Regions from separate parts of the Paenibacillus sp. FSL H7-0756 genome, predicted to be linked through region 1. Evidence: riboswitches for the same ligand, from Rfam matches in the RefSeq annotation. Region 1 holds a riboswitch; the other holds the start of a gene.
What was found. Region 1 has a riboswitch for glycine ahead of NST04_RS04790 (amino acid permease). Riboswitches for the same ligand answer to the same signal wherever they lie in the genome.
Positions count from the first base shown of each region.

Region 1 (6,681 bases):
CCGATCAGCAGAGTCACAGCCTCCTCCGCTGTGAAGCTGACCGGGGGCAGGAAATACCCCTCTACCAGTGAATATCCCTGACCTGTAGCTCCTACCACCGGCACTCCGGCTTCACTAAGCGCCTGGATATCGCGGTAGATGGTTCTTACACTGGTCTCGAAGACAGACGCCAGATCCTCTGCCCGTACGACTCCTTTGCGCTGCAGCTCCAGTACGATGGCTAACATGCGGTCTGTCTTGTTCATGCGGCGGCTGCACCTCTTCATCCTGAAATCAGTTTATGTATTGATTATACTGATTTCCTGTTCACTTTTCTCCTTACGGCTTCTGATGGAGTACAGAACGAACAGCAGGATGAACCAGAGCGGAGTGAACAGCAGCGCCGGACGCGTCTCATCGGCAAAGAGCATGATCACAAGAATGGCGGCAAACAGCGTCAGAACAGCATAGTTAATCACCGGGGTGAACGGCGCTTTGAATTTGGAAACGGCATGTAAATCCGGGCGGTTCCTTTTATACTTGATATGGCAGACTAGCACAACGCCCCAGACCCAGATGAAGCAAATAGCGCTGATCGTAGTCACGATGCCGAAGGCCTGACCCGGAATGAGCTTGCTGAGCAGTGCTCCGGCAGAGATCACCAGGGTGGAGATAAACAGGGAATTCGCAGGCACATGATTCCGGTTCAGCTTGCCAAGCTGCGGCGAGGCCTGATTCCGTCTGCTCAGATTGTAGAGAATCCGGCTGGTCGAGAACATCCCGCTGTTGCAGGCGGAGGCCGCCGAGGTTAAGACCACGAAATTGATAATTCCCGCAGCAATCGGAATCCCGACCAAACTGAAGGTACGCACGAACGGGCTTTCCGCCGCGCTAAGCTGGGTCCAGGGATTAATGCACAGAAGCACGAAGAGCGCGCCTACATAGAAGAACAGAATCCGCAGCGGAATTTTGTTGATTGCGGACGGGATGTTTTTCTCAGGATTCGCAGTCTCCGCTGCCGATACCCCCACCAATTCCACGCCGACATAAGCGAATACCACCATCTGGAAGGAAAATAAGAAGCCCTTCACCCCGTTCGGGAACACGCCCCCATGCTCCCAGAGATTGCGGACTGACACCGAGCCTGCATCCGTCTTGAACCCGGTCACCAGCAGGACAATCCCCAGGCCGATCAGAGCCAGAATTGTAACCACCTTGATCAGAGCAAACCAGAATTCGAGTTCGCCGAAGCTTTTGACCGTGAGCAGATTGAGTCCGAGCAGAATGATCAGGCAGATCACGGCCGGTACCCACTGCGGAATATCGAACCAGTACTGCACATAGACGCCCACCGCAATCACATCGGCCATCGCCGTCATAATCCAGCAGAACCAGTAGGTCCAGCCCGTAATGAATGCCGCGCGCGGCCCCAGGTAATCCTCAGCAATGTCTGTAAAAGATTGATACCCCGCCTTCGAGAGCAGCAGTTCCCCCAGCGCCCGCATCACAAAAAACACGGCGATTCCCACGATCAGATACGTGAGCATGATGGAAGGCCCGGCCTGCTGGATCGCCTTGCCTGAGCCGAGAAATAACCCTGTTCCAATCGTACCGCCGATAGCGATAAGCTGGACATGCCGGTTCGCGAGCTCTCTTTTTAATTCTGTCTGTGCCATTCCTGTTTCCCCCTTAATGAATTCAACGCTGCAAATAACGCAAAAAAGGAGACTGGATATCATCCAATCTCCCGGTTCATAAGAGGTTCCAAATAAGCTATCTGCCTACGCTGAAGGAAATCAGCCAGGGAAATAGAAATCCGGTACTCTTCTGTCCTTTTGCCTGAGATTGTGAACCCTTCGGCGCTGCGGTCTCCCGCAGTCTCTCCAGAAGCTGCTCCAGCTATAGTGTGATCCATAGCCTTCATAGCTTGCGAATATTTAATTATTTGAAGCGGACTTCATCTAAATATTTGTCAATTCTATTCATAGCCCAGACTTCTGTCAATAACATTAGTTACATCGCTTGTTATTTAACCGTAATTTTGGTTTCCAGATCTTTATAATAGGTTTTAGCCCATTGGCCCTGTTTGTCCTTGAACATTTTCCCGCTGGCATCCTTGGCATACGTAAACGGCTTAACACTAATGGTCTTCGGGACGGCCGGAAAAGCACCGTAGTTCTGCTCCTCGGTACCGCTTGTCTTAACCTTCTCAAACGGCTTGCCCCACGGCGAGCTCACATTTCCCTTCTCATCCACAAGGTCATATAACATTCTTTCCGGGTTCCCCTTGGACTTGGCCGCTGCCGGAACTTCCCCCTTGAAGCTCACCTGCAGAGACATTGTCAACGGGGTCATCTGGAAGGATGTCACTGTGTAGCTGAATGTGCTGTTCTTTTTGGAAACGCCCGGCTTCACGGTTAACAGGGTCCCCAGCTTGTTCACTTGAACTTTAAATATAAATGGCTCCTTCACCCCGTTGGCGTATGCCTTCAGCGTAAGGTCGAACTTATCCGGGATTTGCTGCTTCATAGCTCCTTTAGTTAGCCGGATCAACGCCGTGTCCGTATCTTCGGAATTTGTGGAGATGGACGTATCGTACAGCAGCTTTTTCCCATTGACCAATACATCCACAGTTCTGGATGGGTCCATGAAGGAACCATACTTGTCTACCGTCCCTCCCTCCTGCCGGATGCCTGCGACAAGCTCATTACTGTCATAGATCAGATCGGTTAGTGTCAGGGTTACCCCCTCCTGGGTCACGGCCTGATTCGGGGCGGCAGCAAGCTTTTTCTGAACAATCGCCTTCAGAGTGGCGTTATCGCTGATCGCGAATACGCTGCCAGCCTTAGTATCCTTGTTGACATCGGCTGCCGCCGCTACGGCTACAGTGAATCCCCCGCCGACAACTGTTCCTCCGAGTACAGCGGTTACTGCTGTTGCTATAATTGCTTTCTTCATGGTATTTAAGCTGATCGTGTACATAGCTTTTCTCCTTTACTGATTAAGAATATACAGGTATAACGTTCCCCTCCTGCCGGTTTGTGACAAGAGCGCTGAATTCACGCGCTCCGTACAAAGTCATTTTTGAATAAACAGAGTCATTTCCAAGAAAGAATTCCGAAGGGCTGCTCTACTATAATAAATTCATCCAGAACAAGTAGAGTGAGGTTAGAACTTATGGCAAATCCCGCACCACAAGCTATGAACACCAAGCCAGCGACACCGCCCCAGGGCCGTTTCGGCCGTCTGCTGCACAATATCGTGCGATACCGGGTGCTGCTGCTGATGCTGCTGCCCACGTCGATTATCTTTTTCATCAACTGCTATATTCCGATGTTCGGATTATTCATTGCCTTCAAGAACATCAACTACATTGATGGCATTATGGGCAGTCCCTGGGCCGGGCTGGATAACTTCCGGTTCCTCTTCGCCACCTCTGACGCCCTGCGCGTGACGATCAACACCGTGGGGTACAATGTGGTCTTCATTATCTCAGGCCTAATTCTCTCCGTCTCGCTGGCGATTGCGATCAATGAGGTGCGTAACAAGCTGGCTTCGAAGTTCTTCCAGACCGTGATGATTATGCCGAACTTCCTGTCCATGGTCGTGGTCAGCTTCATCGTCTATGCCTTCCTGCACCCGGAGTATGGCTTCCTGGTCAAGCATATTCTGCCGATGTTCGGCTACTCCTCGGTGAACGCTTATATGCATCCTAACGCATGGCCTTACATTCTGTGGATCACCAAAATGTGGCACTCCATCGGGATCGGCAGCGTCATCTATCTTGCAGCGATCACCGGCATCAGCGAAGAGCTGTACGAGGCTGCGGTGATGGACGGGGCCAGCAAATGGCAGCAGATCACCAAGATTACCCTGCCGCTGCTTACGCCGATCATGGTCATTCTCACGATTCTTAATATGGGCGGTATCTTCCGCTCTGACTTCGGGCTGTTCTACCATGTGACCCTGGACTCCGGTGCGCTGCGCTCGACTACGGACGTCATCGACACCTATGTCTACCGGGGCCTGATCCAGCTCAATGACCTGGGGATGTCCTCTGCGGCGAACTTCTATCAATCGGTCGTCGGCTTCTTCCTGGTCATCGGCGCGAATGCACTGGCCCGTAAGCTGAACCGCGATACGGCTCTTTTCTAGAAACGGAGGATTCTAATGACTACTGCATCCCGAAGCAACCCTTATACCAAAGGCTCTACCACCGCCCAGATTATTCTGAATGTGTTCTTCATCGCCTTCAGCCTGGCGTGTATCCTGCCGATCGTGCTCATTGTCGCTATCTCCTTAACCAACGAGAAGGCCTTGACGCTCCAGGGTTACAAGTTCTGGCCCGATCATATCGATGCGTCCGCGTACCAATATTTGTTCAAGCATTCGGAGACACTGGTTAAGGCGTATGGTGTCAGCTTGACCGTTACCCTTATCGGAACTGTTCTGGCCGTGCTGCTGATTGCACTGTATGCGTATCCGCTCTACCGGAAGGATTTCCCTTTTAAAAAGACATTCAACTTCTATCTGCTGATCACGATGCTGTTCTCGGGCGGACTGGTTCCCTTCTATCTGCTGTACGTGAATTATCTCGATCTGAAGGACTCGCTGGTCGCTCTGATCCTGCCCGGCTTGTCCAATGCCTTCTATATCTTCATCACCCGTACCTTCTTCCAGCAGACCATCCCGGAGGAGATGATTGAATCCGGCAAGCTCGACGGAGCTTCGGAATGGCGGATCTTCTTCCAGCTCGTGCTGCCGATCTCCCTGCCTGTACTGGCGACCATCGGACTGTTCACTACGCTGATGTACTGGAATGACTGGTTCAACTCCATGCTGTTCATTAATGACACCAATAAGTTCTCGCTGCAGTACGTCATGATCCAGATGATCCGCCAGGCCGAATTCTTCAAAACCCAGCTTGCCGGCACCGGTGTCGCCCTGATGGTACAGGAATCCGTTCCAACCGAAAGTCTGCGCATGGCCATGGTTGTGCTGTCGATTGGTCCCATTCTGTTCATCTATCCGTTCTTCCAGAAGTACTTTACCAAAGGCCTCACGATTGGGGCGATCAAAGGTTAATGGGTCTAGCTCTGGCGTAAATGCCGGTTAGAATATATGATCTAATTATCATTGAGGAGGTTCATACAAATGAGAACAACCAGAAGCTCGGGCGCGGTGCTTGCTGCCCTAACCGCCGTGATACTGGGCATTACCGGATGCGGCGGGGGCAATTCAGGTGCATCCGCCCCGTCCAAGGCAGAATCGACAGCAGCAGCTACAACAGCAGGTACGGAAGGCAGCACGAATCCTGACACCTCAACGTTCCGCAAGCTGAAAGTGTACACGGTCGGGAATTTCCCGCAAAATGATACCAAAGCGGTTGTAGACGAGATCAACAAGTATCTCAAAGAAAAAATCAACGCCGAGATTGACTTCCAGGGACTCCCTTGGTCCTCCTGGGCTGAGAAGATGGCATTGGCCTATCAATCCGGTGAACAGGTCGATTTGACCTTCGCTCCGAACTGGGCGGATTTCGCCAATAACGTAGCCAAAGGCGCATTCCTCCCGTTGGATGAGCTGCTCGATAAATATGGACAAGGCATCAAGGAGACGCTGGACCCCCGCTTCTTTGACGGCGGCAAGGTAGACGGTAAAATCTACGCCATTCCGACCAATAAGGAAATCGGCGAGAGTCATACCATTATGTTCCGCAAGGATCTGGTGGATAAATACGGCTTCGATGTGAACTCGATTGAGACGCTGGAGGATCTGGAGCCATGGCTGCAGACGATCAAGGAGAAGGAACCGGCCATCGCGCCAATCTGGCTCTCCGGCAGCGGCTCGGATACCCTGGGCTACTTCGACAAGACCAGAGAGAGCATGAAGGAGAACTTCCGCTATGAGCTGGTGGCAGGCGCTCCTGCCGGAATCGTCCTGGATACCAAGACCGATAAGATGGTGATCAGCTCGATGGAGTCTGACACCGCGATCTACCGGATGAAGCTCTACGGCGACTGGTTCGCCAAAGGCTACATCAATAAAGATGCGGCAACGACCAAGACCAGTACTGAAGACGCTTTCAAGGCCGGCAAGACTTGGATGAAATTCGGTTCTGACAAACCGGACTCCGACAAGGAAGATTCCATCGCCACCGGCATTGAGCTGGTGAAGCTGAAGGGGAATGAACCTGAGATCAGCACAGCCAGCGTCAGCAACTCCATGATGGCCATCGGACGCACCTCAATTGATCCCGAGCGGACGATGATGCTGCTGAACCTGCTGCATACCGACCCGGTTCTGGTCAATCTGATTGACTTCGGCGTAGAGGGACGGCAGTATGTCAAGGTAGAAGGCAAGGACAACTTCATCAAGCTGCCTGACGGCATTGCTACCCGTGCCGATACAGGCTGGGCGCCGGGCATTGAATGGATGTTCGGTAATCAGACCATAACCTACCTGTGGGAAGGCGAAAGTGCCGATAAATGGGAGAAGTTCAAGGCCTATAACGAGAGCGCCCATAAGGTGAAATCCTTCGGCTTTAACTTCAATACCGATGCTGTCAAAACACAGGTCTCCGTAGTCAGCAATATTATCAAGGAATTCCGCCCGCTGCTGGAAACGGGCAGTCTGGGAGTAGACAAGGTGCTGACGGAATACAATAATAAACTGAAGGCTAACGGCATTGAAGAGATCCGC
Region 1 covers NZ_JBBOVT010000001.1:1,065,239-1,071,919, reverse strand. The annotation lists gene NST04_RS04795 (helix-turn-helix transcriptional regulator) at 1-245, opposite strand, end outside; gene NST04_RS04790 (amino acid permease) at 279-1,655, opposite strand; glycine riboswitch at 1,797-1,876, opposite strand; gene NST04_RS04785 (DUF5643 domain-containing protein) at 2,005-2,937, opposite strand; gene NST04_RS04780 (ABC transporter permease) at 3,181-4,134, shown strand; gene NST04_RS04775 (carbohydrate ABC transporter permease) at 4,150-5,064, shown strand; gene NST04_RS04770 (ABC transporter substrate-binding protein) at 5,134-6,681, shown strand, end outside.

Region 2 (6,681 bases), 470 kb from region 1:
ATGGGGTTCGCGCTGACCACGATCAGTCCCTTGACCGCATGGATCAGCGGCTCAATCTGGCGCAGATCCTCAATCCCGCCGAAGAAGTTGGGGGACTGGACCAGAACAGCAGCGGTATCGCTGTCAATGGCTTCGGCCAGCCTGGCGAGATCCGTTACCCCGTCAGCATAGTCAATCTCTACAATTTGCAGGCCCCAGGCGTTGGCGGAGGTGCGCAGCACCTGGCGCGCTTCCGGGTGAACGGTACGGGAGACAATCAGCTTCTTGCGCTTGGTTGCGCCTGCGGCCAGCACAGCCGCTTCGGACAGGGCCGTTGCGCCGTCATACATACTGGCATTGGCGACCTTCATCCCGGTCAGCTCACAGATATAGGACTGGAATTCGAAGATGGCCTGAAGCTCACCCTGGCTGATCTCCGGCTGATAAGGGGTGTAGGCGGTATAAAATTCCGAACGGGAAATCACATGGTTGATCACGACCGGAACATGGTGGTCATATAATCCGGCGCCGAGGAAGCTGGTGTGAGTGTCGAAATCGGCGTTCTTGTCTGCGAGCCCCTTCATATGGCGAAGCAGTGCATATTCGTCCAGGGCGCCGGACATCGGCAGGGTCCCCTGGTAACGGACAGACTGCGGAATATCGGCGAACAGCTCATCGATAGACTGGATGCCTACGGTCTCCATCATTTCTGCGCGGTCTTGCTCAGTCATAGGCAGATAGCGGTGCTTCATTGCGGCTTCACTCCTTGGCTTCTTTTGTAGAATGGGGCTTTGATGACGGCAGCCTTGAGCTGCTTGCCGCGAATCTCCACGTACACCTCTGTGCCCGGCTCCGTATAGGCAGCGTCCAGCAGGGCGAGTCCGAGATTCCGCTTCAGGGTAGGGGATTGGGTGCCGGTCGTAACTTCACCGATCTTCACTCCGTCCGCGTACACGGGATAGTGGGAGCGGGGAATGCCGCGGTCGATCATCTCCAGGCCCACAAGACGCCGGGGCAGGCCGGCTTCCTTCTGCTTCAGCAGGGCATCGCGGCCGATGAAGTCCCCTGCGTCCAGCTTCACGAAGAACTGGACACCGGCTTCAAGCGGCGTAATCTCCGCCGACAGCTCCTGGCCGTACAGCGGCAGCTTGGCTTCGAAGCGGAGCGTATCACGTGCGCCCAGGCCGGCAGGCGTCAGGCCATGCGGAGCGCCAGCGGCCAGCAGACCGTTCCAGAGTGCTGCTGCTGTATCGGCGGGGGCATACAGCTCGAAGCCGTCTTCGCCGGTATATCCGGTACGGGAGAGCAGGACGGTGACGCCGCAGACTTCAGCGTGTTCGATGAAGTGGAACGGCTTAAGCTCTGTTAGTGGCACCTGCGTGACCTTGGCCAGAATCGTCTCTGCCAGCGGACCCTGCAACGCGAGCAGCAGCGTCTCATCCGAGATATTCTGCAGGGTGACCCCGCTGAATTCAGCGGTATGATGCTCCTGCAGCCACTGGAAGTCCTTGTCGATATTGGACGCATTGACGACAAGCATGTAACGCTCCCCGCCCAGCCGGTATACAAGCAGATCGTCCACCACTCCGCCGCTTGGGTAGAGCATCAGGGTGTACTGCGCTGCGCCGTCTTCCAGGCGGGTGACATCATTGGTGGTCATTCTCTGCAGGAAGGCTTCAGCGCCGTTCCCGGTAACCATGAATTCCCCCATATGCGAGACATCGAACAGTCCGGCCCGTTCACGGACGGCTTCATGCTCCTTCACGATGCCTGTGAACTGCACCGGCAGCTCCCAGCCGCCGAAATCAATACATCTGGACTCCGCATAAGCGGCATAGAGATCATAAAAAGGCGTTCTTCTCAAAGACTCCATCTTGTCACTCCCTTGGTCTGATTACATACGAAAAAGGACAGGCGAAAGCCATTATGCACGTATGCATAAATGGACTTTCGCTCTGTCCTTGGTACCTGAGAGTTACCCTGCCATGCCGCGCAGGTTTCCCCGTTGGTGATCCGTGAAGCCTGCGGCGCAGGCACCCGGATGCTCTCCAGAGATGCGTCCGGCAAAGGTCCTTTTGCCTGAGAGATTCACCCATCCCGGGCTTACTCCTTCGGCGCTGTCTTCCTGTGAGACAGTCTCTCCCTATGCCATCATTCGCAAACCATATGTTTTTCTACTGACTCCATTAAACCGGGTAACCCTCCGCCCTGTCAATCAAAAAAACGTCAAAAAGTTGACAAATTTAATTTTACTGTCAGTTATATTGACATTAGGCAAGCCGATAACTTAGGCTATAACTAAATTTAGAACTCCAATTACGGAAAAGAGGCGGCTTGGAATGAGTGAAGTGCTTGACAACCTGCTATACAGCGAAGAGCATGAGTGGGCGCAGCAGGGCGAGGGACGCGTAGTACGTGTAGGGATTACGGATCATGCGCAGCATCTGCTGGGCGATATCGTGTTTGTAGAATTTCCGGAAGTGGGCGCGGCGATCTCCGCAGGCGACAGTGTGGGCAGTATCGAATCCGTGAAGACCGTATCGGAGCTATATTCACCCGTATCCGGTAAGGTGACCAAGATCAACGATGCGCTGGAGGCCAGCCCGGAGCTGATCAATGACCAGCCTTACGGGGACGGTTGGATTTTTGAGCTGGAGCTTGATGCAGAGTTCGCAGAGGCAGTAACCGGCCTGCTGGATGCGGCTGCGTACAAGGAACTCGTTGGGGAATAAAAGTTAGCTTATCCGCGAAAGCGCTGAATACGGCAGACTTCTCTTTATTACATTAGATGTTACTAATGTGAGAGGTCTGTCTTTTTGCGTCTGTATCTTATTCCGGGAAGCTAAGCAGACCGGGATAAAGGCCCGGAGCCAGCTGCCACAGCAGGGGCAGAAGAGCCAGACCCGCAATGGAAAATACAGAGCACAGCAGCAGGAAACGGTATCTTTTTCGCGGACGGGTGGCGGGCTTGAGCACGAAATAATACACCCCGGCTGAATAAAACGGGAAAAGCACAGCAGCCGACATCCCCATACAAACGATAAATGTCGCTTCCCCGGCAGAACTGGGGATCATGGCTTCCGGGTTATAGACCGGATTGACTTGTGCAAAGAGGAGAAGAAACGTCGAATACGCGCTCAGCAAAAGCAGGGGGAAACAGCGGATACGCCCATTCCCGGACAAGCCGTAGAGCATCCACCAGACCCCGAACCAAGCCAGGGCGAAGAGAGCTCCGGCAATAAGGTAATCAGCGCCAATTGCAATCAGCTTGTCCAGCGGATAGACGCGGGCCAGGTCTCCCCAGAAGTAACGGGAGGAGAAGAACTGCATGAAGGCGGCAAAAAATCCGACGAAGAGGGTAAGCATCCCCTGGGCAATAATGATCATGATCAGCGAAACTGCCAGCCGCAAAAACCTGAAGAACCCTGCGGCCTCCGACGCCGCTCCGTTTGTATCCTGCATAGCGGTCTATCTCCTTTATTAGCAAATGGATATATGCTTTTGCCGCCTGCCGGTATCTGAGCTGATTCGCTCGCAATTACGTGCTATTCTTCCTCCTGAAGCTGACGCAGCACAATTAGTTCAACCCGGCGGTTCCGCTGCTTTCCCTCGGCGGTTGTATTATCGTAGGCAGGCCGGGTATCGGCATAACCCGCGTACTGGAAGGTATCAGGGCTCAGCCCCTCTTTGTCCAGAAAAAAGCGCAGGACGGACAGCGCACGGGCGCCGGATAGCTCCCAGTTGTCTTTATAGACTGATCCGGGCGTCACGGGAACATTGTCGGTGTGGCCTTCGATGCTGATCGTGGCGCCGATGCCGCGGAACAGGCCCGATAGCTGGCGCAGTGCAGGGAAGGCAGGGGATTTCAACTCAGCCTTACCCGCATCGAACAGGAACCGGTCACTCAGCGTGATGGCAATGCCCTGCGGTTTATCGGCCACAAAAATCTGTTCCCCAAGGTTATTCTCCTCCACATACTGGGTGATGACGCCCATAAGAGCAGCCAGCTTCGCTTCCTGTTCCCGAAAAGCAAGCTCGCGCGCTGACGGCTGGTGTCCCTCCCCGTTTCCTGTTTGTCCGGTTGCAGGATGATCTGCCCCGGTTCCATTCAGCCCGCCCGCATTCGCGGAGCCTGTAGCAGAAGGACCGCCAGCCGTTCCGCCGCCTTCAGTGTTCCCCTTCGAAACGGCATTCCCGGTGATTCCCTGATTGCCCTCCAGCACGCCGTTTCCGCCTTCCAGCACTGCACTTCCGCTACTGAAGGTATCCGATAAGGATCCGCTGACAATGGCATACTTCTGCGAATCCAGGCTGCTCATAGCATACAGAATCACGAAAAAAATAAGCAGAAGCGTGATCAGATCCGCGTAGGTAATCATCCAGCGGTCCCGGCTCTCCTTGCCAGCGGCGGTACGGGGCTGCCGGCGGTTTCTTTGCCTCATAGCGGTTCCCCCGGGCTGGTGCCGATGCTGCGTTTAGGAGCGTCTGTCAGGAAGGGAGCCAACTTTTGCCGGACCAGATGCGGGTGATCCCCGTTCTGCAGGGACAGAATGCCGACGAGCAGCATCTCCATGGTGCCCAGCTCACTTTGGCTGCGGGATTTGATTTTGGAGGCAATGGGTAAAAAGAGTAGATTAGCGCTGGCTACCCCATAGAGTGTTGCTGTAAAAGCTACGGCAATCGACGCGCCCAAATTGGAAGGGTCCGTTAAATTGCTCAGAACCCGGATCAGCCCCATAACGGTGCCGATAATCCCCATGGTTGGTGCATAGCCGCCTGCGGCTTCGAAAATCTTGGCGTACCCTTCATATTTCAGCTCTTTGGCATCCATCCCAAGCTCCAGGATCTGCCGGACCTGATCCGGGTCATTGCCGTCGACAATCAGAAACAGGCCTTCACGGGTGAAGGGATCCGGATGTTCCTCTGCCCGTTTCTCCAGGGCGAGAACACCGCCGCGGCGCGTGAGTGCAGCCATGGCAATCAGCTCTTCGGCTTGTTCCCGGCTGGTATCCCGTTGCCGGCCAAAAGCCAAGCGGAGCGCCGCCGGAATAGTGCGGAGCTTGGACGCCGGGAAGCTGATGAGCACCGCCGCAAGGGTACCGCCGAATACGATCAGGGCTGCATTGGGCTGCAGCAGGCCGGACAGGCTGCCGCCTTCCCACAGAAAACCGCCGATCATAGCGGCAATTCCGGCCAGCAGGCCGAGTATTGTAATGAAATCCATAAATTCAGGCTCCTTAAATTTCTATATATTATGGTTTGCAACAGTCTGGGCAACGCTGTATAATAAACGGGAACGTGCATTCCTATCTTCCATATTTTTCAGCTTGGTATGGATGAAGGATGATTAGGGTTAAAATTATAATATATTCATATATTCTAGACGATAGAGGGGAGACGGGCAAATGAGTGATATTGTCGTCAGTACGAAGACTTTTGCACTGGAGTCCGAGTATACACCCCAGGGCGATCAGCCTCATGCCATAGAAGAGTTATTGGACGGCATCCGGCAGGGCAAGAAGCACCAGACGCTGCTGGGAGCGACAGGTACAGGCAAGACCTTTACCATCGCACAAGTGATTTCCAAGTTGAACCGCCCGACGCTGGTCATTGCGCACAATAAGACGCTTGCTGCGCAGCTGGCGAGTGAGTTCAAAGAATTTTTTCCGAGCAATTCCGTGGATTACTTCGTCAGTTACTACGATTACTACCAGCCAGAGGCGTACATTCCTTCCTCCGATACCTACATTGAGAAAGACTCCAGCATAAATGAAGAAATCGACAAGCTCCGCCACTCGGCAACCAGCTCGCTGTTCGAACGCCGTGACGTTATTATTGTAGCGAGTGTGTCCTGTATTTATGGTCTCGGTTCGCCGCAGGAATACGGAAGCCTGCTGCTTTCGCTGCGTGTAGGAATGGAGAAGCCGCGCAATCAGATTCTGAGCCGGCTTGTAGATATCCAGTATCAGCGCAATGATATTAATTTCGTGCGCGGTACGTTCCGTGTGCGCGGGGATGTGGTTGAGATCTTCCCGGCATCCCAGGGCGAGCATGCGATCCGGGTAGAACTGTTCGGAGACGAGATCGAACGGATTACGGAGATTGATGTTCTGACAGGCGAGCTGATCGGCGAACGCGATCATATCGCGATTTTTCCGGCGTCTCACTTCGTAACCCAGGAAGAGACGATGCGTGTAGCACTGGTCAATATTGAGCGTGAGCTGGAGGAACGGCTGACTGTGCTTCGTGAAGCAGGCAAGCTGCTGGAGGCTCAGCGGCTGGAGCAGCGGACCCGTTATGATATCGAGATGATGAAGGAAGTCGGCTTCTGCTCGGGGATCGAGAACTATTCCGGTCCGCTTACCTTCCGTGAGCCGGGAGCGACTCCTTATACGCTGATGGACTATTTCCCGGATGACATGCTGATTGTGATTGACGAGTCCCATGTGACGCTGCCGCAGATCCGGGCGATGTATAACGGTGACCGTGCGCGTAAGACCGTCCTGGTGGAGCATGGCTTCCGCCTGCCGTCTGCGCTGGATAACCGTCCGCTGCAATTCGAGGAATTCGAAGACAAGGTAAGCCAGATTGTATATGTGTCCGCAACACCGGGCCCTTATGAGATGGAGCATTGCGATACTATGGTTCAGCAGATTATCCGTCCTACCGGTCTGCTTGATCCTATCATTGAAGTGCGTCCTA
Region 2 covers NZ_JBBOVT010000001.1:1,539,109-1,545,789, forward strand. The annotation lists gene gcvPA (aminomethyl-transferring glycine dehydrogenase subunit GcvPA) at 1-731, opposite strand, end outside; gene gcvT (glycine cleavage system aminomethyltransferase GcvT) at 728-1,852, opposite strand; glycine riboswitch at 1,933-2,033, opposite strand; glycine riboswitch at 2,037-2,134, opposite strand; gene gcvH (glycine cleavage system protein GcvH) at 2,319-2,711, shown strand; gene NST04_RS06830 (hypothetical protein) at 2,809-3,441, opposite strand; gene NST04_RS06835 (flagellar motor protein MotB) at 3,525-4,421, opposite strand; gene NST04_RS06840 (flagellar motor protein) at 4,418-5,203, opposite strand; gene uvrB (excinuclease ABC subunit UvrB) at 5,385-6,681, shown strand, end outside.
Region 2: linked by a shared signal. The riboswitch ahead of gcvT (glycine cleavage system aminomethyltransferase GcvT) and the one ahead of NST04_RS04790 (amino acid permease) in region 1 are both predicted to bind glycine.